Linked DNA regions of Variovorax terrae. Each later gene encodes a partner of the first gene's protein in a complex. Links are inferred from orthologs where the notes say so. Each region holds a gene or a part of one and is shown in the gene's direction. Other genes may lie near its edges.

What was found.
Region 2: the proteins of accD (region 1) and accC are in contact, whole or in part, in a solved structure (PDB 8UXZ), measured with the Escherichia coli proteins. The link is inferred for Variovorax terrae from one-to-one orthologs.
Region 3: the proteins of accD (region 1) and accB are in contact, whole or in part, in a solved structure (PDB 8UXZ), measured with the Escherichia coli proteins. The link is inferred for Variovorax terrae from one-to-one orthologs.

Annotation. Positions count from the first base shown.
Region 1 is NZ_JALGBI010000001.1:2,900,913-2,905,392, forward strand. What follows is about bases 1,015-3,840. They hold accD (acetyl-CoA carboxylase, carboxyltransferase subunit beta), read left to right. Parts: upstream 1,015-1,904; coding sequence 1,905-2,777; downstream 2,778-3,840. Other genes in these bases: trpB (tryptophan synthase subunit beta), read left to right, coding at 1,015-1,040; trpA (tryptophan synthase subunit alpha), read left to right, coding at 1,037-1,846; MMF98_RS13705 (YggT family protein), read right to left, coding at 2,876-3,424; MMF98_RS13710 (LON peptidase substrate-binding domain-containing protein), read left to right, coding at 3,476-3,840. Outside these bases: more of trpB, read left to right, coding at 1-1,014; more of MMF98_RS13710, read left to right, coding at 3,841-4,120; MMF98_RS13715 (polysaccharide biosynthesis protein), read right to left, coding at 4,193-4,480.
Region 2 is NZ_JALGBI010000001.1:482,404-485,400, forward strand. It holds accC (acetyl-CoA carboxylase biotin carboxylase subunit), read left to right. Parts: upstream 1-822; coding sequence 823-2,172; downstream 2,173-2,997. Other genes in the region: MMF98_RS02180 (TlpA family protein disulfide reductase), read left to right, coding at 1-86; accB (acetyl-CoA carboxylase biotin carboxyl carrier protein), read left to right, coding at 236-700; prmA (50S ribosomal protein L11 methyltransferase), read left to right, coding at 2,230-2,997. UniProt on the Escherichia coli protein: This protein is a component of the acetyl coenzyme A carboxylase complex; first, biotin carboxylase catalyzes the carboxylation of the carrier protein and then the transcarboxylase transfers the carboxyl group to form malonyl-CoA.
Region 3 is NZ_JALGBI010000001.1:481,687-484,370, forward strand. It holds accB (acetyl-CoA carboxylase biotin carboxyl carrier protein), read left to right. Parts: upstream 1-952; coding sequence 953-1,417; downstream 1,418-2,684. Other genes in the region: MMF98_RS02175 (hypothetical protein), read left to right, coding at 1-243; MMF98_RS02180 (TlpA family protein disulfide reductase), read left to right, coding at 240-803; accC (acetyl-CoA carboxylase biotin carboxylase subunit), read left to right, coding at 1,540-2,684. UniProt on the Escherichia coli protein: This protein is a component of the acetyl coenzyme A carboxylase complex; first, biotin carboxylase catalyzes the carboxylation of the carrier protein and then the transcarboxylase transfers the carboxyl group to form malonyl-CoA.

The DNA of each region.
Region 1 (4,480 bases):
GCGAAATGGGCGGCGCGCAGATCTACCTCAAGCGCGAGGACCTCAACCACACCGGCGCGCACAAGGTCAACAATACCATCGGCCAGGCCATGCTGGCCCGGCGCATGGGCAAGCCGCGCGTGATCGCCGAGACCGGCGCCGGCCAGCACGGCGTGGCCACGGCCACCATCTGCGCGCGCTATGGCCTCGAATGCGTGGTCTACATGGGCAGCGAGGACATCAAGCGCCAGAGCCCCAACGTCTACCGCATGAAGCTGCTGGGCGCGACGGTGGTGCCGGTGGAGTCCGGCAGCCGCACGCTCAAGGATGCGCTCAACGAGGCCATGCGCGACTGGGTGGCCAACGTGGACAACACCTTCTACATCATCGGCACCGTGGCCGGCCCGCACCCCTACCCGATGATGGTGCGCGACTTCCAGAGCGTGATCGGCGAGGAATGCCTGACGCAGATGCCCGAGATGACGGGCGGCCGCCAGCCCGACGCCGTGATCGCCTGCGTGGGCGGCGGCAGCAACGCCATGGGCATCTTCCATCCCTACATCCCGCACGAGAGCACACGCCTGATCGGCGTGGAGGCGGCCGGCGAGGGGCTGGACAGCGGAAAACACTCGGCCTCGCTGCAGCGCGGCAGCCCGGGCGTACTGCACGGCAACCGCACCTACATCCTGCAGGACGACAACGGCCAGATCACCGAGACGCACAGCATCAGCGCCGGCCTGGACTACCCCGGCGTCGGCCCCGAGCACGCCTTCCTGCAGGACATCGGCCGCGCCGAGTACGTGGGCATCACCGACACCGAGGCGCTGGAGGCCTTCCACTACCTGTGCCGCACCGAGGGCATCATCCCTGCGCTCGAATCGAGCCACGCCGTGGCCTACGCCATGAAGCTGTCCAGGACCATGACGCCCGAGCAGACGCTGCTGGTCAACCTGTCCGGCCGCGGCGACAAGGACATCGGCACCGTGGCCGACCTGTCGGGCGTGGACTTCTACGACCGGCCCTCGAGGCGCGGCCTGCAAGTGAAGGGAGCGCAGGCATGAGCCGGATCCAATCCACCCTCTCCGCCCTCCAGGCGCGCAACCGCAAGGCCCTGATTCCCTACGTCACGGCCGGCTTCCCGTTCGCCGACATCACGCCGGAGCTGATGCACGGCATGGTCGAGGCCGGTGCCGACATCATCGAGCTCGGCGTGCCCTTCTCCGATCCGATGGCCGACGGCCCGGTGATCCAGAAGGCCGGCGACAGGGCGCTGGCTCTGGGCATCGGCACCGCGCAGGTGCTGGCCATGGTGCGCGAATTCCGCCAGCGCAACAGCACCACGCCCGTGGTGCTGATGGGCTACGCCAATCCGGTGGAGCGCTACGACCTGGTCCATGGCAGCAACGCCTTCATCCGCGACGCGGCTGCCGCCGGCGTGGACGGTGTGCTGGTCGTCGACTACCCGCCCGAGGAATGCGAGGACTTCGCCGCCCAGCTCAAAAGCCACGGCCTCGACCTGATCTTCCTGCTGGCCCCCACCAGCACCGACGAGCGCATGCAGCAGGTGGCGCGCGTGGCCAGCGGCTACGTCTACTACGTTTCGCTCAAGGGCGTGACCGGCGCCGGCACGCTCGATACCGGCGCGGTGGAAGCCATGCTGCCGCGCATCCGCCGCCACGTGAGCGTGCCGGTGGGCGTGGGCTTCGGCATCCGCGACGCGGCCACGGCCCGGGCCATCGGCCGGGTGGCCGATGCGGTGGTGATCGGCAGCAAGATCATCCAGCTGATCGAGAACCAGCCGCGCGGCCAGGTGGTGGCCGCGGCCGCCGCCTTCCTGCGGGAAATCCGCGCCGCGCTCGACGCATAATGTGACCCATCCCGTGGCGGGCCCGGCCCGCCATGGCCCCGATTCCAAGGAGCACCCCATGTCCTGGCTAGAAAAACTGCTTCCCCCGAAGATCCAGCAAACCGACCCGACCGAGCGCCGCAGCATTCCCGAAGGCCTGTGGGTCAAATGCCCGAGCTGCGACACCGTGCTGTACAAGACCGACCTGGAGCAGAACCAGAACGTCTGCCCGACCTGCAGCCACCACCACCGCATCGGCGCGCGTGCGCGCCTGAACGCGTTCCTCGACGCCGAGGGCCGCTACGAGATCGGCCAGGAAGTGCTGCCGGTCGACGCGCTCAAGTTCAAGGACAGCCGCAAGTACCCCGAACGCCTCAAGGAAGCGCTGGAGAACACCGGCGAGACCGACGCGCTCGTGGTGATGGGCGGCGCGGTGCACAGCATCAGCCTGGTGGCCGCCTGCTTCGAGTTCGACTTCATGGGCGGCAGCATGGGCTCGGTCGTCGGTGAGCGCTTCGTGCGCGGCGTGGAAGCCGCCATCGAGCAGAAGGTGCCCTTCGTCTGCTTCACCGCCACCGGCGGCGCGCGCATGCAGGAAGGCCTGCTGTCGCTGATGCAGATGGCCAAGACCAACGCCGCGCTCACGCGCCTGGCCAAGAAGGGCCTGCCCTACATCAGCGTGCTGACCGACCCGACCATGGGCGGCGTGAGCGCCGGCTTCGCGTTCGTGGGCGACGTGGTGATTGCCGAGCCCAAGGCGTTGATCGGCTTCGCCGGCCCGCGCGTGATTGAGTCGACAGTGCGCGTGACCCTGCCCGAAGGCTTCCAGCGTGCGGAGTTCCTGCAAACCAAGGGCGCCATCGATTTCATCTGCGATCGCCGTGAGTTGCGCAAGACGGTGGCCAGCACGCTCGCCATGCTGCAGCGCCAGCCCGCCGACGCGGTGGACTGACCGTCGTCACTATAAAATCAATAGCAAACAATGACCACCCGATGCGGACATCGGGGTCATTTGACTGAAAATTCAGCGCCCCGGGGCCAAAAACCGCGCTAGCGCAGCAGCGCCGACTGCAGCGAGCCGAGCACGATGGCCGCCACCTGCAGCAGCACCAGCAGAGCCAGCGGCGACAGGTCCACCCCGCCCACCAGCGGGATGATGCGGCGGATCGGCCGCAGCGGCGGCTCGCACAGGCGATCGATCACCCCCGTCAGCGGCGAAGACGTCTGCACCCACGACAGCACGGCATACACGATCAGCAGCCCGGTCAGCCCTGAAATGGCCAGCCGCACGAGGCCGAAGGCTGCCAGCACCGGCAGCATCGTCCAGCCGGCGCCAGCACCGGTCAGCAGCCACAGCAGGACGAACTGCGCGAGCTGCACCAGAAAGGCCGCCAGCAGGCTCGCCGTGTCCCAGCGCCCGGCCGCCGGCACGATGCGGCGCAGCGGCAGCACCAGCCAGTTGGTCAGCGCGAACACCAGGCGACCCAGCGGGTTGCCGAAAGGCACGCGCTGGTGCTGCATGTACAGCCGCAGCAGGCAGGCGCCGCCCAGCAGGCCGGCCGCCACGTCGAGCAGAAAGGAAATGATTTGGTAGAGCATGGGTGCGGGTCAAGCGTGTCGTGGGATGATAGCGGGCAGACGCCTTTTTTCATGCGCCCGAACCCCCTTACCCTTTCTTCCCTCCCCCTCTTTCCGCTGGGGACCGTGCTTTTTCCGGGCGGGCTGCTGCCGCTGCGGATCTTCGAGGTGCGCTACCTCGACATGATCGGCAAATGCCACAAGGCCGGGGCGCCGTTCGGCGTGGTCACGCTCAAAAAGGGGGCCGAAGTGCGCCTGCCGGGCGCGGGCGCCGAGTCCTTCAGCGCCGTCGGCACGCTCGCCACCATCACGGCCCTGGAAACACCCCAGCCCGGCCTGATGATGATCCGCTGCAGCGGCGCGCAGCGCTTTCGCATCGCCGCCAGCGAGCAGTTGCGGCATGGCCTGTGGGTGGCGGAGGTCGAGCGCATCGAGGACGACCGCCACGTGCCCATCCCGGCCGACCTGCAGGGTGCCGCCGACGCCCTGCGCAAGCTCATCGAGTCGCTGCAGGCCCGCCAGCAGCCCGAAGACCAGATGCCGCTGGCCGGCCCCTACCGGCTCGACGACAGCGGCTGGGTGGCCAACCGCTGGTGCGAGCTGCTGCCGCTGCCGGCCGAGCTCAAGCAGCGGCTGATGGAGCTGGAGAACCCGCTGGTGCGGCTCGAGCTGGTCAATGATGTGCTGGGGCGCACCGGTATCGCGGGCGCCGGCTGAACCCGGGCGCTATCAAAAGCAGAGCAACCTTCGACCACCCGGCCTGGACCTCCGGGCTGTTTGACTGAAAAATCAGCGCGCCACGTACTCGGGGACCTGGGCACGCAGCCAGGCGCGCAGCTCGGTGCCCGAGGGCGCAGGGCCGGCTTCGGCGATCCAGTGCACGAGGGCCGCCATCTCGACCGCCTGCTGGCCGTTCGTCTTCGCGACCCGCAGCTTGGGATGAGGCGTCGGCTCGGTGGTCTCGTCGTTGGCCAGCAACTCCTCGAACAGCTTCTCGCCGGGCCGCAGGCCGCTGTAGGTGATCGGCACATCCTGCTCGGTCTTGCCGCTCAGCCGGATCAGCATGCGCGCCAGCTC
Region 2 (2,997 bases), 2.4 Mb from region 1 along the record:
TGTTCGGCGCCGACGGCCGCTTGCTGGAGCGTAGAATGGGCAAGGTTTCGCCCGAAGACCTGCAGCAGTGGGCCGGTGCCCGCTAGCCTCCCGGCCAGGCCCCGCGCGGGCCTTTCCCTTGATTGTTTCTCTCTATCAAGGCCGGTAATTAAAAGAAAATAGACGAAAAAAAGCGCAATAAGCTGAATTTGCGGTAAATTCTCGCCTTCTCTCGTTTGCAGTCGTTGGAGACCTCATGGATTTACGCAAACTCAAAACGTTGATCGACCTGGTGTCGGAGTCCAACGTGTCGGAACTCGAAATCACCGAAGCAGAAGGCAAGGTCCGCATTGTGAAGGGCGGTGGCGCCCTGGTGCAGCAGATGGCCGCGCCGATGCTGGTGGCCGCACCGGCAGGGACCGCGGTGGCCGCCGCCGCGCCCGCAGCGGCAGGGCCTGCCGCGGCACCGGCTGCCGGGGTGCCGGCCGGCCACATCGTCAAATCGCCCATGGTGGGCACCTTCTACCGTTCTTCCAGCCCGGGCGCCAAGGCCTTCGTGGAGGTGGGCAGCCAGGTCAAGGAAGGCGAGACCATCTGCATCATCGAGGCCATGAAGATCCTCAACGAGATCGAGGCCGACAAGTCCGGCACCATCACCCAGATCCTGACCGACAACGGCCAGGCCGTGGAATACGGGCAACCGCTGTTCGTGATCGAGTGAACGGCCGCCAGCGTCCACCCATGTCCCACCCCGCCTGTTGCTTCCGCGACGTTCGCGCCAGCGCCGGGCGGGAAACGAACGCCACCATCTGCGCGGAAGCGCGATGAGCCGCGAGACTGACCATGTTTAAAAAGATATTAGTTGCCAACCGCGGCGAGATCGCCCTGCGCATCCAGCGCGCCTGCCGCGAGCTGGGCGTCAAGGCGGTGATGGTGTACTCCGAAGCCGACCGCGAGGCCAAGTACGTCAAGCTGGCCGAGGAGGCCGTGTGCATCGGCCCGGCGCCTTCGGGGCTGAGCTACCTCAACATGCCGGCCATCATCTCGGCCGCCGAGGTCACCGACGCGCAGGCCATCCACCCCGGCTACGGTTTCCTGAGCGAAAACGCCGATTTTGCCGAGCGGGTCGAGAAAAGCGGCTTCCAGTTCATCGGGCCGACGCCCGAGTCGATCCGCATCATGGGCGACAAAGTGTCGGCCAAGCAGGCCATGATCAAGGCCGGCGTGCCCTGCGTGCCCGGCTCGGAAGGCGAACTGCCGGACGACCCGGTGCAGATCAAGCGCATTGCCAAGTCGGTCGGCTACCCGGTCATCATCAAGGCTGCGGGCGGCGGCGGCGGGCGTGGCATGCGGGTGGTCCATACCGAAGCGGCGCTGATCCACGCGGTGCAGACCACCAAGGCCGAGGCCGGCGCGGCCTTCGGCAATCCGGCGGTGTACATGGAGAAGTTCCTCCAGAACCCGCGCCACATCGAAATCCAGATCCTGGCCGACCAGCACAAGAACGCGGTCTACCTGGGCGAGCGCGACTGCTCGATGCAGCGGCGCCACCAGAAGATCATCGAGGAAGCGCCGGCGCCGGGCATCCCGCGCAAGCTGATCGAGAAGATCGGCGAGCGCTGCACCGCGGCCTGCAAGAAGATCGGCTACCGTGGCGCGGGCACCTTCGAGTTCCTCTACGAGAACGGCGAGTTCTATTTCATCGAGATGAACACGCGCGTGCAGGTCGAGCACCCGGTGACGGAGATGGTGACCGGCGTCGACATCGTGAAGACGCAGATCCTGGTGGCCGCCGGCGAGAAGCTGCCGTTCACCCAGCGCCAGATCGAGATCCGCGGCCACGCCATCGAATGCCGCGTGAACGCGGAAGACCCCTACAAGTTCACGCCCTCGCCGGGCCGCATCACCATGTGGCATGCCCCGGGCGGCCCGGGCGTGCGGGTGGATTCGCATGTCTACACCAACTACTTCGTGCCGCCGAACTACGACTCGATGATCGGCAAGATCATCGTGCACGGCGACACGCGCGAGGAAGCGCTGGCGCGCATGCGCACGGCGCTGTCCGAGACCGTGGTCGAAGGCATCAACACCAACATCCCGCTGCACCGCGAACTGATGGTGGACGCCAAGTTCATGGCGGGCGGCACCAACATCCACTACCTGGAAGAGTGGCTGTCGCATCACAAGCGCTAGAGCCTGCCCGGTTCGCCGCCGGGGGCCTGGCCCTGCGGGCGGCCTGATGGAGAAACGATGTTTGAGCTGAGCCTGCTGTGCCCGGAAGACCGGGTCGAAACCCTGAGCGATGCGCTCGATGCACTCGATGCGCTGAGCGTTTCCGTGGAAGACGCGGACGCGCAGACCGATGCCGAGCAAGCCCTGTTCGGCGAGCCCGGCATGCCGCCGCCCAAGGACGGCTGGCAGCGTTCGCGCATGCTGGCGCTGTTCGCAACGGAATCCCTGGCGCTGGAGGCCCGCACGCTGCTGACGGCGCAGGACTTCTTTGCGGACTGCCGGATCCTGGGGCTGGCCCCGGTGCCCGAGCAGGACTGGGTGCGCTTGACGCAGTCGCAATTCGATCCGGTGGAGATCACGCCGGAATTCTGGATCGTGCCGACCTGGCACGAGCCGCCCGCGCAGGCGCGCCAGATCATCCGGCTCGATCCGGGCCTGGCTTTCGGCACCGGCACCCATCCGACCACGCGCATGTGCCTGCGCTGGATCGCGCGCCACGGCCTGGCGGGCCAGCGGGTGCTCGACTACGGCTGCGGCTCCGGCATCCTGGCCATCGGGGCCGCCAAGTACGGCGCTGCCGACGTCGATGCGGTGGACATCGACGAGGCCGCCGTGCAATCCACGGTGCTCAATGCGCAGGCCAATGGCGTCACGCTGCGCTCGGGCCTGCCGGACCAGGCCAGCGGCACCTACCAGACGGTGCTGGCCAACATCCTGGCCACGCCGCTCAAGGTGCTGGCGCCGCTGCTGTGCGCGCGGGTCGCGCCCGGCGGTTCGCTGGTGCTG
Region 3 (2,684 bases), 2.4 Mb from region 1 along the record:
ATCGCGCTGATCGACCACCGGGTGAATTACGAGCCGCGCACCGTGACGGGTTTCAACGGCGAGCCGGTGGAGGCCCTGAGTCTGCACAGCGACAGCCGGGAACTGGGCGAAACCATCGGGGTGCACCTGATGGTGTACGACCACGACGACCTGCGCGGCGCCCTCAAACCCGACGCCAAGGGGCGGACGCCCCGCGGCGATGCCGCCGCCGTGCGCCTGCTGCTGCAAGAATCGAGACCATGAATCCACCTGCCTCCCCCTCTTCTTCCCCGGCTCCGGGCCTGAGTCGCCGCCGCTGGCTGTATGCCGGCGTGGCCGCCGTTGCCGGACTGGGTGGCGCGGGCCTGGCCTGGCACAAATTCCGTCCGCACGAGCCGGCACCAGGTGCCGAAGCGGCCCTGTGGGGCCTGTCGTTCGACACACCGGACGGCGCGACGCTGAGCCTGCAGGCCTTGCGCGGCAAACCCCTGTTGATCAACTTCTGGGCGACCTGGTGCCCGCCCTGCGTGGAAGAACTGCCCCTGCTGGACAAGTTCTACAAGGAACATGCAGCCAAAAGCTGGCAAGTGATAGGATTGGCCATCGATCAGCCCAGCGCCGTGCGCAGCTTCCTGCAGAAAACGCCGGTCGGTTTTCCGATCGGGCTGGCGGGTTTGAGCGGAACCGAGCTGAGCCGCTCGCTCGGCAACGAGGCGGGAGGCCTGCCATTCACCGTGGTGTTCGGCGCCGACGGCCGCTTGCTGGAGCGTAGAATGGGCAAGGTTTCGCCCGAAGACCTGCAGCAGTGGGCCGGTGCCCGCTAGCCTCCCGGCCAGGCCCCGCGCGGGCCTTTCCCTTGATTGTTTCTCTCTATCAAGGCCGGTAATTAAAAGAAAATAGACGAAAAAAAGCGCAATAAGCTGAATTTGCGGTAAATTCTCGCCTTCTCTCGTTTGCAGTCGTTGGAGACCTCATGGATTTACGCAAACTCAAAACGTTGATCGACCTGGTGTCGGAGTCCAACGTGTCGGAACTCGAAATCACCGAAGCAGAAGGCAAGGTCCGCATTGTGAAGGGCGGTGGCGCCCTGGTGCAGCAGATGGCCGCGCCGATGCTGGTGGCCGCACCGGCAGGGACCGCGGTGGCCGCCGCCGCGCCCGCAGCGGCAGGGCCTGCCGCGGCACCGGCTGCCGGGGTGCCGGCCGGCCACATCGTCAAATCGCCCATGGTGGGCACCTTCTACCGTTCTTCCAGCCCGGGCGCCAAGGCCTTCGTGGAGGTGGGCAGCCAGGTCAAGGAAGGCGAGACCATCTGCATCATCGAGGCCATGAAGATCCTCAACGAGATCGAGGCCGACAAGTCCGGCACCATCACCCAGATCCTGACCGACAACGGCCAGGCCGTGGAATACGGGCAACCGCTGTTCGTGATCGAGTGAACGGCCGCCAGCGTCCACCCATGTCCCACCCCGCCTGTTGCTTCCGCGACGTTCGCGCCAGCGCCGGGCGGGAAACGAACGCCACCATCTGCGCGGAAGCGCGATGAGCCGCGAGACTGACCATGTTTAAAAAGATATTAGTTGCCAACCGCGGCGAGATCGCCCTGCGCATCCAGCGCGCCTGCCGCGAGCTGGGCGTCAAGGCGGTGATGGTGTACTCCGAAGCCGACCGCGAGGCCAAGTACGTCAAGCTGGCCGAGGAGGCCGTGTGCATCGGCCCGGCGCCTTCGGGGCTGAGCTACCTCAACATGCCGGCCATCATCTCGGCCGCCGAGGTCACCGACGCGCAGGCCATCCACCCCGGCTACGGTTTCCTGAGCGAAAACGCCGATTTTGCCGAGCGGGTCGAGAAAAGCGGCTTCCAGTTCATCGGGCCGACGCCCGAGTCGATCCGCATCATGGGCGACAAAGTGTCGGCCAAGCAGGCCATGATCAAGGCCGGCGTGCCCTGCGTGCCCGGCTCGGAAGGCGAACTGCCGGACGACCCGGTGCAGATCAAGCGCATTGCCAAGTCGGTCGGCTACCCGGTCATCATCAAGGCTGCGGGCGGCGGCGGCGGGCGTGGCATGCGGGTGGTCCATACCGAAGCGGCGCTGATCCACGCGGTGCAGACCACCAAGGCCGAGGCCGGCGCGGCCTTCGGCAATCCGGCGGTGTACATGGAGAAGTTCCTCCAGAACCCGCGCCACATCGAAATCCAGATCCTGGCCGACCAGCACAAGAACGCGGTCTACCTGGGCGAGCGCGACTGCTCGATGCAGCGGCGCCACCAGAAGATCATCGAGGAAGCGCCGGCGCCGGGCATCCCGCGCAAGCTGATCGAGAAGATCGGCGAGCGCTGCACCGCGGCCTGCAAGAAGATCGGCTACCGTGGCGCGGGCACCTTCGAGTTCCTCTACGAGAACGGCGAGTTCTATTTCATCGAGATGAACACGCGCGTGCAGGTCGAGCACCCGGTGACGGAGATGGTGACCGGCGTCGACATCGTGAAGACGCAGATCCTGGTGGCCGCCGGCGAGAAGCTGCCGTTCACCCAGCGCCAGATCGAGATCCGCGGCCACGCCATCGAATGCCGCGTGAACGCGGAAGACCCCTACAAGTTCACGCCCTCGCCGGGCCGCATCACCATGTGGCATGCCCCGGGCGGCCCGGGCGTGCGGGTGGATTCGCATGTCTACACCAACTACTTCGTGCCGCCGAACTACGA